Regions from separate parts of the Desulfallas thermosapovorans DSM 6562 genome, predicted to be linked through region 1. Evidence: riboswitches for the same ligand, from Rfam matches in the RefSeq annotation. Region 1 holds a riboswitch; each other region holds the start of a gene.
The links. Region 1 has a riboswitch for cobalamin ahead of cobU (bifunctional adenosylcobinamide kinase/adenosylcobinamide-phosphate guanylyltransferase). Riboswitches for the same ligand answer to the same signal wherever they lie in the genome.

Region 1 (4,677 bases):
AGCATTTGGGGATTGATATAAGTTTTGACGAGGTGCTAAAAACAGCCGGGCACGGTTCGGTGGGTAGGCCGCACATTGCCCAGGTCCTGCTGGCTACCGGTAAAATCAGCAGTATTGCCGAGGCCTTTGAATATTATATCGGTGTTGGCAAGCCGGCTTATGAACCCCGGTTAAAATATCACCCGGCGGAAATGGTCATGCTGGTTAGAAAATTAGGCGGGGTACCCGTATTGGCTCATCCAGGCATATCTTGCGCGGACGATCTGATAGTGTCCTTAATAGAAGCCGGGCTGCAGGGGCTGGAGGTGTACCACCCCAAGCATCCCCGGGAAATGGAGAATTACTATTTGGGACTTTGCCGCACCTACGGGTTGGTGGCTACCGGCGGATCTGATTTTCATGGTACGGGCATGGCGGGACACGGGCGGTTGGGTGAAGGCAAAGCACCTTATACAACGGTTTTACAGTTGCGGGCGCTGGCAGCGGCAAACGGTCGGTGACTATACTTCGTAATATTTTAACTTAAGGGAGAGAATTTAAATTGGAAGTGGCACGTAGAATACAAAATATAAGTTCAGCGATTTTTAATGAAATGGAAGAACTGAAAAAACAGGTGGAAAAGCGGGGTATTGAAGTAATTAATCTGGGTGTGGGCAGCCCGGACCGGCCACCCGCGCCACACATAATAGAAGCCATGCACCGGGCTTTGAACAAACTGGATAATTATCGTTACCCGCTGGTGGGCCGGCCGGAATTGTGCAGGGCGGTTGCGAATTGGTATAAAAACAGGTTTGGGGTGGAATTAAACCCTGATAACGAGGTGCTGGTACTAATGGGATCCCAGGACGGTTTAGCCCACATAGCCATGGCCTACATAAACCCGGGGGATATAGCATTGATTCCCGATCCCGGCTATCCTATATATGCCACCAGTATTGTACTGGCTGAAGGTGAAATTTACCCTATGCCTTTGCTGGCAGAAAACAACTTTTTGCCTGATTTGAAAAACATCCCCCGAGAGGTGGCCCGGCGGGCAAAGTTATTGTGGGTAAATTACCCCAACAACCCGGTGGCTGCTTCGGCTAACCGGCAATTTTTTGCTGAACTGGTGGATTTTGCGCGCACCTATGATATTGTGGTTTGTCACGATATTGCCTATTGCGAGCTGGCCTTTGACGGTTATAAACCCGTTAGCTTCCTTGAAGTACCCGGTGCTCGGGAGGTGGGCATTGAATTTTATTCTTTGTCCAAAACATATAACATGGCCGGGTGTCGGGTTGGATTTGCCGTGGGCAATGCGGGTATTTTGGAAGCATTGAATAAAATAAAAACCAATATTGATTATGGTGTGTTTAACGTTGTGCAGGAGGCGGGCGTAGCAGCCCTGGAGGGCCCCCAGGATTGTGTTCGGGAAAATGCGGAGTGTTATCGCCGGCGCCGGGACGTGCTGGTGGACGGCCTGGCTAAACTGGGCTGGGAGGTCCCCAGACCTAAGGCTTCTATGTTTGTTTGGGCGCCCCTACCTAAGGAGTGTAGTTGTTCCTCAAGGGAATTTGCTTTAAAACTATTGAACAGTACTGGTGTTTTGTTGATCCCGGGCACTGCCTTTGGGGAGATGGGCGAGGGTTACCTGCGTATTGCTTTAGTGCGGGACGAGCCTGTATTGGAAGAAGCAGTGCGCCGTATTGGCGAATTTTTACGCTCCGGGGTACCGGCCTGATATGTCTATTTAATTACCACCTGTCATATAATAAAACTATTAGAAGACGGTCAAGGTGGTGTTGCGATGGAAGAATACCCGGATGTACAGTATTTCCAGCGCAGGATACAGGAGTTGGAGGACAAAGTGGACCAACTTCGTCTTAGCCGCAGGGTATTGATGAACTTGGTTGAAAAGGTGGAAAAAGAAAAGACATTCTTTTTGGCCAGGCTGGAGAAGGAAAACCGCCGGTTGCACCGGAATAATTACAAGTATGCTTGCTGGTTATTGAAGAAAAACAGGCAGATTATGGAACTGGAAGCGAAAATTAAAGATCAATAAAAATACTTATTTAAGACGACCCTAACAATGGGTCTTTTTTTTTAAGTTATGATATAATTTTGTATGAATGGGGCCAAGTTGTTGCATTTGGATAAAGCTTGGCACAAATGTAAAACAAAAGGTTAAATTTATGATCTTTTTTCACAGGTGCCCGGCGGGTGCGCCACAGTACCCGGGGGATAATAGGGAATCAGGTTGAAGCCTGAGCGGTCTTGCGCCACTGTAAGCGGGTAGTCGCCATAGCCGGTACATCCGGTCCAACCACTCTTCGGGGGAAGGTGTATGTCGGCAATGACCCGTTAGCCAGGAAACCTGCCTGTGATTGCCAATAACCTGCGTGAGATGGTGATGGCTTTCTTTAATGGGGCGCTTAAACTCCAGTTTTGGAAAGCTGGAGTTTTATTTTATTAAAATTAATAAATTGTTTAGGTGCGTAGTTGTTCAAATTATATAAAACGTTTAAGATGGGGGAGATATTCTTTTGTTAAGTGAAATAGTGCTGGTTATTGGTGGCACGCGCAGCGGAAAAAGTAGATTTGCTGAAAAATTGGCCGCAAGGTCCGGCAAAAATGTTGTTTACTTGGCTACCGCCGGCATACATGATGATGAAATGGCCCAGCGGGTTAAAGAGCATCGCCTGCGCCGGCCGGAAGCCTGGCGCACGGTGGAGGAAACACACAACCTGACCGGTGTGCTGTCAACGCTGCCCCCGGGAACTGTGGTGTTGATAGACTGTATAACCCTTTGGATGTCTAATTTATTGCTGGATGAAAATATGCCCCGCCCCGGTGCAGGTGGACTGGAAAAGGAAAACCATATTACCACCGAGGCCAGGGAGATTGTTCATGTAGCCCGGGATAAAAATTTACATTTGATCATGGTTAGCAATGAGGTGGGTTGTGGTCTGGTGCCTGAATATGAACTGGGCAGGTCATACCGCGATATTGCGGGACGGGTCAACCAGCTACTGGCCGAACTTGCCGACCGGGTATTTTATATAGTGGCCGGCCTGCCGCTGGAGTTAAAATCAATGGCCTCAGGCGGCGCACAAAGGGGGGTATAATGGTGGCAGCCAAAACAATAATGGTTCAGGGAACGGCTTCCCACGCCGGTAAAAGTGTTTTAACGGCTGCTTTGTGCCGCATTTTTTACCAGGATGGTTACCGGGTGGCACCGTTTAAATCCCAAAATATGGCTTTAAATTCATTTGTCACCGCTGACGGCGGGGAAATGGGCCGTGCACAGGTGGTACAGGCCGAGGCGGCCGGTGTGCCGCCCAGCGTGGACATGAACCCCATTTTGCTAAAACCTACGGGTAACGCTTCGTCCCAGGTGGTGGTACTGGGACGCCCGCTGGACAATTATAACGCCTGGGACTATCATCAAGAGCTGGCAGGCAAACTATGGAGTGTGGTTACCGTAGCACTGGAAAGGCTGCAAAACGATTTTGATATTGTGGTTATAGAGGGGGCTGGCAGCCCGGCGGAGGTTAACTTGCAGGCCACTGATATTGTAAATATGAAGGTTGCCCGTCAAGCCGGGGCACCGGTATTACTGGTGGCTGATATCGACCGGGGCGGCGCCCTGGCGGCAGTAGTGGGTACTTTGGAATTGCTTCCCCCCGGGGACAGGGAGAGGGTTAAGGGTATCATTATAAATAAATTTCGCGGTGATGTGAATTTATTTCAACCCGCTATTAAATTCCTAGAACAAAAAACAGGGGTGCCGGTATGCGGCGTAGTGCCCTATTTTGATGATTTATACATACAGGACGAAGATTCGGTGGTTATGGAGAGAAAGAATTACCTGGCCGTTAATGATGGTGACAAAGTGGATATTGCCGTGTTGCGCTTGCCCCGGATCTCCAACTTTACTGATTTCGATCCCCTGGAAAGTGAACCCGGCGTGTATTTGCGCTATGTGGGCTGTGATGATACGCTGGGTCAGCCGGATTTGGTTATTATACCTGGTAGTAAAAATACCATTGAGGATCTTCTTTATCTCAAACAAACCGGGTTGGCGGGTGAAGTGGTGCGATTGGCCCGCCGGGGAGTGCCGGTGGTCGGTATTTGCGGCGGCTTTCAAATGCTGGGCCGTGAGCTTAAGGACCCTTTTAAAACCGAATCATCCATTGAACATATTCCCGGGCTGGGGCTGCTGGATATGCAAACAACCTTTGCCAGGGAAAAGGTGACCAGCCAAGTACAAGCTACGGTGGCCGGTGATGGTGATTACCTGGGCGGTTTCGGCGGGCACCTAACAGGTTACGAGATTCATATGGGCCGAACCGAATTGGGTGCCCAAGCCAGGCCCGCTTTTATAATCGAAACACGTTCCGGTCAACAGGTGGATGTGCCGGACGGGGCGCAAAATGCCGAAGGGTCTGTATGGGGCACATATATACACGGTATATTTGATAATGATTTATTCAGGCGGCACCTGGTTAATATACTGAAAAAGAAAAAGGGTCTGGATACTGAGGGGCAAGCAGCCATAATAAGTACCGAACAAAAAAAACAAGCGGGTTATGACCGGTTGGCTGAACTGGTGCGTAATAGCCTGGATATGGGGCTAATTTACCGCTTAATGGAAATATAAAGATGAATATATTTGTTTTATTTGCCCTGGTCGGTTTT
Region 2 (4,677 bases), on a different contig from region 1:
ACCGTGTACTGGACTATATTTACTTATTATGGTAATATTGTAATAATTAAACAAAATAAATACGGGAGGCTTACCCTTGCGCTTTAATAAAACTGCTTTATATGCGTTGTTAACGGTGTTGCTGCTAACCGGCGCCGCAGGTATCAGTGAACCGCTTAAAAAAAACTCCTCCGCGGTACCTGATTACTCACCGCTGCAAGAACAAATCGCCGGTTACCTGGATAAACAACCCGGTGTTTACGGGCTTTACTTCATTGATATAAATTCGGGCCGGGGGTTTGGGTATAACTCCCGTACAGTCTTTCATGCCGCCAGCACCTTTAAGGTACCTATGAATCTATACCTTTACCGCGCGGCGGACCAGGGGCAGTTAAATTTGTCCGAGCGGCTGTTTTTCAGGGACAAGCACCTTGAAGGTGGCACCGGAATACTGCAAAACCAACCGCCCGGAGAAAGTTATACCATAGCCCAACTGGCCGATTACTCCATACTCTACAGCGATAACGTGGCCACTAATATTTTATTGGATCGCCTGGGCAAGGAAAATGTAAAAGAATTTATGCGCTCCCTGGGTGGACAGGTGGTGGACAATGAACAAAACATCACCTGCCCCCGTGATTTAGCGCTGTACATGCAGGAGGTACTGCGCTTGGCCCGGCAACCGGCAGGGGAAAAGCTGTTGGAAAACCTGTTTGACAATAAGCTCAAAGACCGCATCCCCGCGCCTCTGCCTCCGGATATAAAGGTGGCCAATAAAATAGGTACCTGGCCTCCATCTGAAACGTATAATGATGTCGCCTACGTTGCCCATCCTAAACAGCCCTATATACTAGTGGTTACCAGCAAAGAAACACCCGGTTATAGGGAAGCTGTGGCGGTCATCCGTCATCTTTCTGAATTAGTATACCGGTATCAAACCAGTGCAGCAATCTGACTGGCTTATATTGTTTAATCCACACTTAGCCCTTGATTATCAGTGAATTTTATGCTATTATAGTTTCTGTTCATTAAATTGTACAGGGGCGTGTAGCTCAGCGGGAGAGCATTGCGTTCGCAACGCAGGGGTCGGGGGTTCGAATCCCCTCTCGTCCACCAAAAAGGCCGTCAGGCCTTTTATTTTTTATTCATCATAACACATTTTTTAATTTAGTTCACCAGCCCCGTCCTGCCAGTTACTGCACAGGCTAACAACATAATAATCAAATAGTTTTCTATGTAAATACCGGTCATCTGTCGGATAAAATACCTGCCTTTGTCACTTGTTTGACAGATAAAACCCTGTTTTTACATATATAATAGCAGTGACAAGATACTCCCAAGTTTTTAAATGATACTCCTCTTCCAACGCTCCTTCTAGGGGGCGTTATTTTTTTAGCCCAGTGCTTGTCAAATTGTAAGCACTGGGCTAAAATGGGGGTTAAAAACATACCGGGAGGTTTTTTATGTACTGGGAAAAAAAAGGCCCCGAAAATACCGATGCGACCATAAAGGCCGCACTGGAAAGGGCTAACCAAAGAAATATCAATTACCTCGTCGTAGCGTCCAGCAGCGGGGATACCGCCCGCAAATTAATTGATTGCGGCCGCCGGGTGGTATGTGTCAGCTACCATGTGGGCTTTGACAACCCGGGCAGCAGGCGCATGAGTGACGAAGTTCTGGCCGAGCTCAATCAAAAGGGCATCCAGGTATTATTTACCACCCACCTGTTGGCCGGAGTGGACCGGGCCATCCGCAATAAATTCGGTGGTGTTTACCCCTCCGAAATTATGGCCCAAACCCTGCGCATGCTGGGCCAGGGGGTTAAAGTATGTGTGGAGATTAGTGGCATGGCACTGGATGCCGGGCTAATTCCATATGGGGAAGAAATCATTGCCATCGGCGGAACGGGCAAAGGCGCCGATACCGCTGCGGTCATTGCGCCCGCCCATTCCAACCACTTCTTTGATACCAAGGTAAAGGAGATTATCTGCAAACCCAGGGAGTTCTAAATACTACCTATGCTCCTGGAGCAGCTTTTCTTCGTCCATATCCATAACGCCGGCTTCCTGGAAAGTAACCATTTCATCCAATACCCGGCAGGCAGCGTCAATAATATGCATAGCCAGGGCTGCTCCGGTTCCTTCTCCCAAACGCATCCCCATGTGTAGCAAGGGGGTCAGCCCTAAGAGTTCAAGCATTAACCCGTGACCGGGCTCACCGGACAAGTGAGAAGCCAGCATATAATTTTTGGACTCGGGCTTTATGGCAGCGGCAATTAGAGCAGCCGCCCCGGTAATAAACCCGTCAACCACTACCGGCACTCGATTAGCTGCACAACCCAGCACTACTCCGGCCAGGCCGGCTATTTCCAAGCCACCCACTTTGGCCAGAACATCCACGCCGTCAGCCGGATCAGGACGATTTATTTCCAAGGCCCGGGTTATAGCCCGGCGCTTCTTATCCAGCACCTCGTCATTGATCATGGTTCCCCGGCCGGTTACATCATTGACGGAATACCCACCCAGCACAGCTAAAATGGCACTGCTGGGTGTAGTATTGCCTATACCCATATCACCCAGAGCCAGCAGTGTGGCACCCCGTTCTATTTCGGCCCGGGCCACTTCAATACCCACTTCCAGCGCCGCCACAGCCTCATCCCGGGTCATGGCCGGCCCGGCGGCAATGTTACCGGTGCCCGCCTTGACCCGGCGCTTTAATACCCCGGGTATATCTACATCGGCCGCAACACCCACGTCCACCACCGTAATGGAAGCTCCGGCATGCCGGGCCAGCACTCCGATACCGGCCACCCCATTGATAAAAGCGGGCAACATTTGCCAGGTCACATCCCGGGGCGCTGCGCTTACCCCTTCATCCGTCACACCGTGATCACCGGCCATTACTATAACAGCCCGTTTACCAATACGCGGGCGCGGCTGGCCCAATATACCGGCCAGTTTCAGGGCTATCTGCTCCAATTGACCCAGGCTGCCCGGGGGCTTGATTAAGCTATCCATCCGCTCCTTTGCTTGGGCCATGGCCACATCATCCAGCATCCCAATCTTGTTGACGGTTTCAGTCAGCAGCATAAAAAAACCTCCTGTAAATAAATTTTTACTATGCCCGGTAGAGATAAAAAAGTTCACAGCCATACAAGGCCGTGAACTTTACCATCATCCACCGATATACCCTTTCATTAATAAGAGTCTACCGCACAGCAGGCAGGTCTCCTGGCTTCCGGATCGACACCTAAAGCGCCGCCTTCCCGGCGATACATCACCAGTGGCTATAAATGGCGCGGGCTACCCGGTTACAGTGGCGGGACCGCCCGGGAATTGCACCCGGTTCCCTATTCTCCCTTTTCCCAAAGGGCACCTGCTGTGGTATTCAATTGTATGAAATATATCCTAATTCACCTGGGCCCTATTATAGGGTCAATCATAACCCATATAGTTATTCCACACCACCTTGGCAATTCCTGCTTGCCCGCAAAAAAAATCAACGCCTGGCATAACAATCAATATCAATACCACGCCGCTTAAGCCATGCTGCGGTTAACCCGGTAATCACCAGAGGGCGTCTGGCCAGAGCCGCCATGTGCGAAGCCCCGGTAAGCATCATCACCCGCTTGAGGCCGGAGATTAATTCACCGATATAATGAACCAGCCCCTCGGGTCCCCTTTTCTTTAAGACCCGTAAAAAAGGCCCGGCCAGCGCCACCAGGGAAGCCCCGGCGGTCAGAGCCTTGGCAGCGTCCTCCGCTGTGCGCACTCCCCCCGAGGCCACCACGGATATTGTTTTACCGGCATTAAGGGCCTCTAGTAAACTAATGGCCGTGGGTATACCCCAACGCTCCAGGGCAATACCCCCCTTGCCGCCACGCCTTCCCTCAATGGCTGCAAAATTGGTACCGCCCCAACCGCTGACATCTATGTAGCGCACTCCGGCATCAGCCAAAGCAGCTACCGTCTCCCGGGCCATGCCGCAACCGACTTCTTTAACCAGTACCGGTACGGGTAAATTCGCCGCCAGGTTCCTGATATTTTCCAGAACACCGCTAAAATTCATTTCCCCCTCGGGCATAGCCAGCTCCTGGTTCACATTAAGATAAAGCTGGATACCATCGGCATTAATCATTTCCACGGCTTCCAGCGCCTGTTCCAGGGTGCAAAGGGCGCTCAGATTGGCCAGCAGCAGGCCTTCGGGATTAAACTCCCTGGCCACGGAAAAAGTATCCCGCACCGCCGGATCATCCAGCGCTGCCCGCTGGGACCCCACCGCCATGGCAATTCCCGTAAAAGCAGCCGCCCTGGCTAACTCCCGGTTAATTCCCAGTACACCGGAATGCCCCCCGGTAATGGCGTTAATCATCAGTGGTGCCTTCAGTTTTTTACCCATGAAACTGCATGAAGTGTCCAGCTTGTCCCAATCCAGCTCAGGCAGCGCATTATGCACCAGTAGAAGATCGGCAAAACCGGAATGATGTAGCACCTCGGGCAATTCCATGGCGTATCGGATGTGCTCAAGCTTTCTCTTTTTCCTGGTTATAGCCCGCGCCCCCCACAGCTATTTTACCGGCCGGTCAAAATATATATTTTTGCTGGTGGCCGAGATGGGGATGGCACAAACAATGGCCCCCTTGACCAAACCCATTTTTTTAGCCACCACAGCCGGCCGGTACATAACCCGGTTATCGAC
Region 3 (4,677 bases), on a different contig from region 1:
GCAACATTGCACGTACTGTATCAAAATCCCGATAACCCGCCGAGAATCATTAAAGAACATCAAGCTATATACGATGCCATTAAAAACAAGGATCCCGAAGGAGCCCGTAGGGCAATGTTTGAGCACTTGTCCAAGGCCGAAGAGTACCTGTTTAACAACATTTGAGTGTTACATTGTCATGCATAAATCAGTAGCAAGCAGGTAAAGATTTTGCATTCAAGGTAATTTTGATGCTTTGTTATGGTCATACCATAATACCAGTAGGAGAATAGGGGAATTATAATGCATTATAATAAAATTACTGGTGATTTTATCGTCGGAACCGAGAGGTTCCTGTTTTTTTTAGGGCTTTGAATTTGTATTGTTCCAATTCGCGCGGTTGCCGGCAGGAAATAATATGAATGTGCAGGAAATATACTATGATTGTATATTGCACCCGAGAAATTGGAGCCAGAGCCTTTCGGGAACTTGTCTACCAGCTCGATGTATCCCTGGTATCCTGACATTTAAGTGTTATGAAAGAGAGGTTTTTAAAATGTCAAAATGTTATATTGAAAGCCATACCCATGCCGGTATGATACCCCATGCAGGTTTTGGGATCATGGCGGAAAAAGGAATTGGCAAAATGGTGAGTTGCGCTATTGTTTTGGCAGCCCGGCATGCTGAAAGCTATTTTGACCATTTCAGAATGATTGACGGGTTTTACAGACAGTTGGCCGCTTCCTTTGGCATAGAACTTTTTTCGGCGGTGGGTGTACACCCGGCCGGCATTCCGGAAGATTGGCCCAGGGTGATTGACAGTTTGCCGGAGTTTATCAATCGTGATACCGTGGTAGCCATCGGAGAAGTAGGGATAAACCAAATTTCGACTTTGGAAAAGGATGTACTGCGGGCTCAGCTGGAGGTGGCCAAAAACTGTAATGTTCCGGTTATTATACATACTCCCAAGGAAAACCGGCCTGCTGTGGTGGATGAGATGTTAAATATAGCCGGGCGAGTAGGTATTAACCCTGCGCTAATGGTTATTGACCACGCCCATCTTGATATCATCGGACAAATTAATGATTTTGGTGCCTTGCCGGGGTTGACCATGCGGGAACAAAATCTGACCGCTCCGGTACTGGTGGAACATCTTGACCTGTTCGCTCGAGGAATGATGAACAGCGATTATAGTAATATCATGCCCAATGACCCGGCGGGGTTTGTAAACGCGGTGGAGTACATGCGTTCCCGTCAGGTTGATGAAAATTTGATTAGTGCACTGGCAGGAGGAAATGCCGCTCAATTGTACGGAATATAGCGCCCCAAAACGGTTATATCAATTTTTGTTAAAGGAGGGAGACCCGGTGGAAGAGACCGGTTGTTTTAACAAATTTTTAATTGTACGGGGTTCTATTACCGGGCAGGGCATGAGAAACGATATAAAGCGGGTATTAATTTTTATAATTGCAGCTGCCATACTTATGGTAGGCTGCTCACCCGGCAAAGATTATGTAGAAAACCCTGTTGTGCTTACTGAACAAGATATCAAGAATGCCGTTACCGAACTGATCAATGGTATTAACAGTGGCAATATGGAAATCGTCCAAAGGTATGTGGGCGCTGCAACTCCCGTTGCTGAAAAGCTGGTTGACCAATTGAGGGGTAATATCAAACTGCACAATGTGCGGGATATAACTGTTCAGGGTACCACTGCCCGGGCTACTGTTACTTTGGAGGTTGTCCCATTAAATATTACAAGGGATGTGACGCTGAGCTTCGATGCCACGGATGTGTTGCTATTAAACAATCCGTTGGGGTTGTTGTCCATATTGCTGCAATAGTCATCGGTTAAAAGCATGTGAAACAGTTGTCAGGGTGTATCAATGCCGCTACAGTATGGACAATATGGCATAAATGTGTTATTATTGCAAATATATATAATCTAATAACAAAGTTTACCGCTCGGGTGCCCCTGGCATGCTTAAACATAGTTTACCAGGGGATAACAGGGAACCAGGTGAAAGTCCTGGACGGTCCGGCCACTGTAAATGGCGAGCCACCTTTTGATTACCACCGGTTTAACCGGGAAGGATAAAAGGCGTGCAATGAACCATAAGTCAGGAGACCTACCCGGGTTGCACACATAAATGACCTCCCACGGAGAGGATTGGTGTGGTTATACTTTGCAGCCGTAATAATCGGTATTTTTACGGTAGTGTGAAGATAAGCCTTAGCTGACGTGGGAGCTAAGGCTTTAGTTATTGTTATACATGTAAACAGGTGCTGTGGCTCGAGAAGCGCACAGCTTAAATTCGGTTACATCTTCCGCTGTGTAGGCATGGTAACCCAAAGTTACTTGGGGCCGCATAACCAAATCAGCAAACCGGGCCTGTTCAAACGCACCGCTGATAGTTTTATTAGGGGGTGGTTGAACTGTGGTTTGCCTGCGGTCGCCGTGATTTTTAAACCCCCTGCTAATACCAGGGGGTTTTGTACTGGGAGTGGTTTTATTTGATTCTAGTTTTACAGGGTACAGGCGATGGAAAATTAATAACCCAAACACTTGTAGGGCAAGGGTACCGGGTGGGGGCCCTGGCCGCTACGGATTATGGCAGGGAACTGGCTGTAGAATACGGGGCTATCTTGGTAGATAAAAATTTGAACACCGGTACAGGTACCTGGCTGGAAGAACTGGGGGTGCAGGCCGTAGTTGACGCCAGGCACCCATTCGATGGAAAAGGGGAAGATGAGCTGGCCCGGCAGTGCCGGGCAAACAATATAATGTACCTGCGCATAGGCCGGGAGGAGACAGATATATGCCATGAACTGCTGCACCCGGTATCCTCCATGCCCGAGGCTGCCCAAAAAGCTGCCGGTTTAGGAAAAACAATTTTTTTGACCACGGGCAGCCACGATCTGGAACACTTCGTAGCACTGCAAAAAACACAAGGCATTCGATTAGTGGTAAGAGTATTGCCCGAGCACAAGGTGGTTAAAAAATGCCAGGACATGGGCATTCATACCAGGGACATTGTGGCCATGCAGGGGCCCTTTTCCAAACAAATCAACAAAGCACTGTTTAAAATGTACCGGGCTGCAGTGGTGGTCACCAAAGACAGCGGCCGGGCCGGGGGTACCGACACAAAAATTGATGCTGCCCTTGCTTTGAAAATTCCCGTTGTGATTGTCAAAAGGCCAAGTGCCACTACGCAGAGGGAGTACCGGTGGGATGAAGCTGTACAGGTCATTAACCAACAGCTACCATTACAACCCCGGTAAAAATTTACACAGCTTTATTACACGTTTAATGCGTTGTAGTTTTGTTTTATTACAATGAAAGAAGGTGCATTTATTGAAAGGTTTATTATCAATAACAACGGTATTTGAGGCAATAAGACCCAAATTTATTTGCTTGGCATTTGTTTATTTCATGCTGCTGGTGCTGGTGATACCGGAAAATGCTTACGCCATGCACATTATGGAGGGCTACCTGCCTTCGACATGGTGCGCGGCATGGTATTTATTAACCTTGCCATTTTTTATCATGGGACTGATTTCAATTAACAAAACAGTTGGTTTAAACCCTAAAATGAAAATGCTCATTGCCTTTGCCGGGGCCTTTGCCTTTGCCTTGTCAGCCCTAAAATTACCATCGGTGACGGGTAGTTGCTCCCATCCCACGGGTGTGGGATTGGGTGCTATATTGTTCGGCCCGGCTGCCATGGCGGTACTGGGGAGTATTGTACTGTTGTTCCAGGCGCTGCTTTTGGCCCATGGCGGCATTACCACCTTGGGTGCCAACGCCTTCTCCATGGCCGTGGTGGGTCCCTTTGTGGCTTATGGAGTTTTCAGATTGTGCCGGCGACTGGGCACACCCGTGTGGCTGGCTGTCTTTGCAGGTGCAGCCCTGGGTGATTTGCTCACGTACATTACCACATCAATTCAATTAGCCCTGGCCATACCGGATGCTGTCGGGGGAGTTGCGGCCTCCTTTACTAAATTTTCCGCGATTTTTGCCGTTACCCAAATTCCCCTGGCCATCAGTGAAGGATTACTTACTGTACTGGTCTTTAATTTACTGTATAATTACAATCAGAACGAGCTTATTGAGCTGGCCGTAATTCCTGATCACCTACAGGGGGAGGTGCGGTAATCGTGAAAAATAATATGCTGCGCAATAATCTACTACTGCTTGTTTTGTTGGCAGTCTTCATAGTACTACCGCTTATCATGGCCAACGGAGCGGCATTCGAAGGAGCTGACGGGCAGGCGGAAGAAGCTATTATGCAAATCAATCCCCACTATGAACCCTGGTTTTCCTCTATTTGGGAGCCACCCAGCGGGGAAATTGAAAGCCTGTTATTTGCTTTGCAAGGGGCGCTGGGGGCGGGCTTTATATGTTATTACCTGGGGTATATGAAGGGCAGTAAAAAATCCGAAAGGGATTAAATATCCGGTATGTTATTAATTGATCATTTTGCATACAACAACAGACTGGTTCGGATGCACCCCGGTGAAAAAACCCTCTTTTTTGTAATTACCATCGGGATTTGCCTGGCTTTGCCATCACTGGCCACATCCCTGGTTATCACGCTGTTGATGGCCGGGGTGGTGGTGTTTGGGGCCGGGGTACCATGGCGATTTTATGCCAAGCTGCTGATGGTGCCCAGCTCCTTTCTGATTATTGGCGTGTTG

Region 2: it holds a riboswitch for cobalamin, as region 1 does, so the genes downstream of both, cobT (nicotinate-nucleotide--dimethylbenzimidazole phosphoribosyltransferase) here and cobU (bifunctional adenosylcobinamide kinase/adenosylcobinamide-phosphate guanylyltransferase) in region 1, are expected to answer to the same signal.
Region 3: it holds a riboswitch for cobalamin, as region 1 does, so the genes downstream of both, cobK (precorrin-6A reductase) here and cobU (bifunctional adenosylcobinamide kinase/adenosylcobinamide-phosphate guanylyltransferase) in region 1, are expected to answer to the same signal.

What each region holds. Positions count from the first base shown of each region.
Region 1 covers NZ_VNHM01000001.1:133,062-137,738, reverse strand. Annotated here, with positions in the region: gene LX24_RS00660 (PHP domain-containing protein) at 1-500, shown strand, start outside; gene LX24_RS00655 (LL-diaminopimelate aminotransferase) at 542-1,720, shown strand; gene LX24_RS00650 (translation initiation factor 2) at 1,787-2,041, shown strand; cobalamin riboswitch at 2,170-2,375, shown strand; gene cobU (bifunctional adenosylcobinamide kinase/adenosylcobinamide-phosphate guanylyltransferase) at 2,523-3,104, shown strand; gene LX24_RS00640 (cobyric acid synthase) at 3,104-4,639, shown strand; gene cbiB (adenosylcobinamide-phosphate synthase CbiB) at 4,642-4,677, shown strand, end outside.
Region 2 covers NZ_VNHM01000002.1:149,457-154,133, reverse strand. Annotated here, with positions in the region: gene LX24_RS02605 (serine hydrolase) at 77-934, shown strand; tRNA gene LX24_RS02600 (tRNA-Ala) at 1,021-1,095, shown strand; gene LX24_RS02595 (pyruvate kinase alpha/beta domain-containing protein) at 1,443-1,988, shown strand; gene cobT (nicotinate-nucleotide--dimethylbenzimidazole phosphoribosyltransferase) at 1,992-3,068, opposite strand; cobalamin riboswitch at 3,183-3,373, opposite strand; gene fni (type 2 isopentenyl-diphosphate Delta-isomerase) at 3,478-4,527, opposite strand; gene LX24_RS02580 (ferredoxin domain-containing protein) at 4,546-4,677, opposite strand, start outside.
Region 3 covers NZ_VNHM01000005.1:94,012-98,688, reverse strand. Annotated here, with positions in the region: gene LX24_RS05865 (FadR/GntR family transcriptional regulator) at 1-165, shown strand, start outside; gene LX24_RS05860 (TatD family hydrolase) at 536-1,300, shown strand; gene LX24_RS05855 (hypothetical protein) at 1,347-1,823, shown strand; cobalamin riboswitch at 1,930-2,130, shown strand; gene cobK (precorrin-6A reductase) at 2,494-3,261, shown strand; gene LX24_RS05845 (energy-coupling factor ABC transporter permease) at 3,413-4,135, shown strand; gene LX24_RS05840 (energy-coupling factor ABC transporter substrate-binding protein) at 4,150-4,431, shown strand; gene cbiQ (cobalt ECF transporter T component CbiQ) at 4,441-4,677, shown strand, end outside.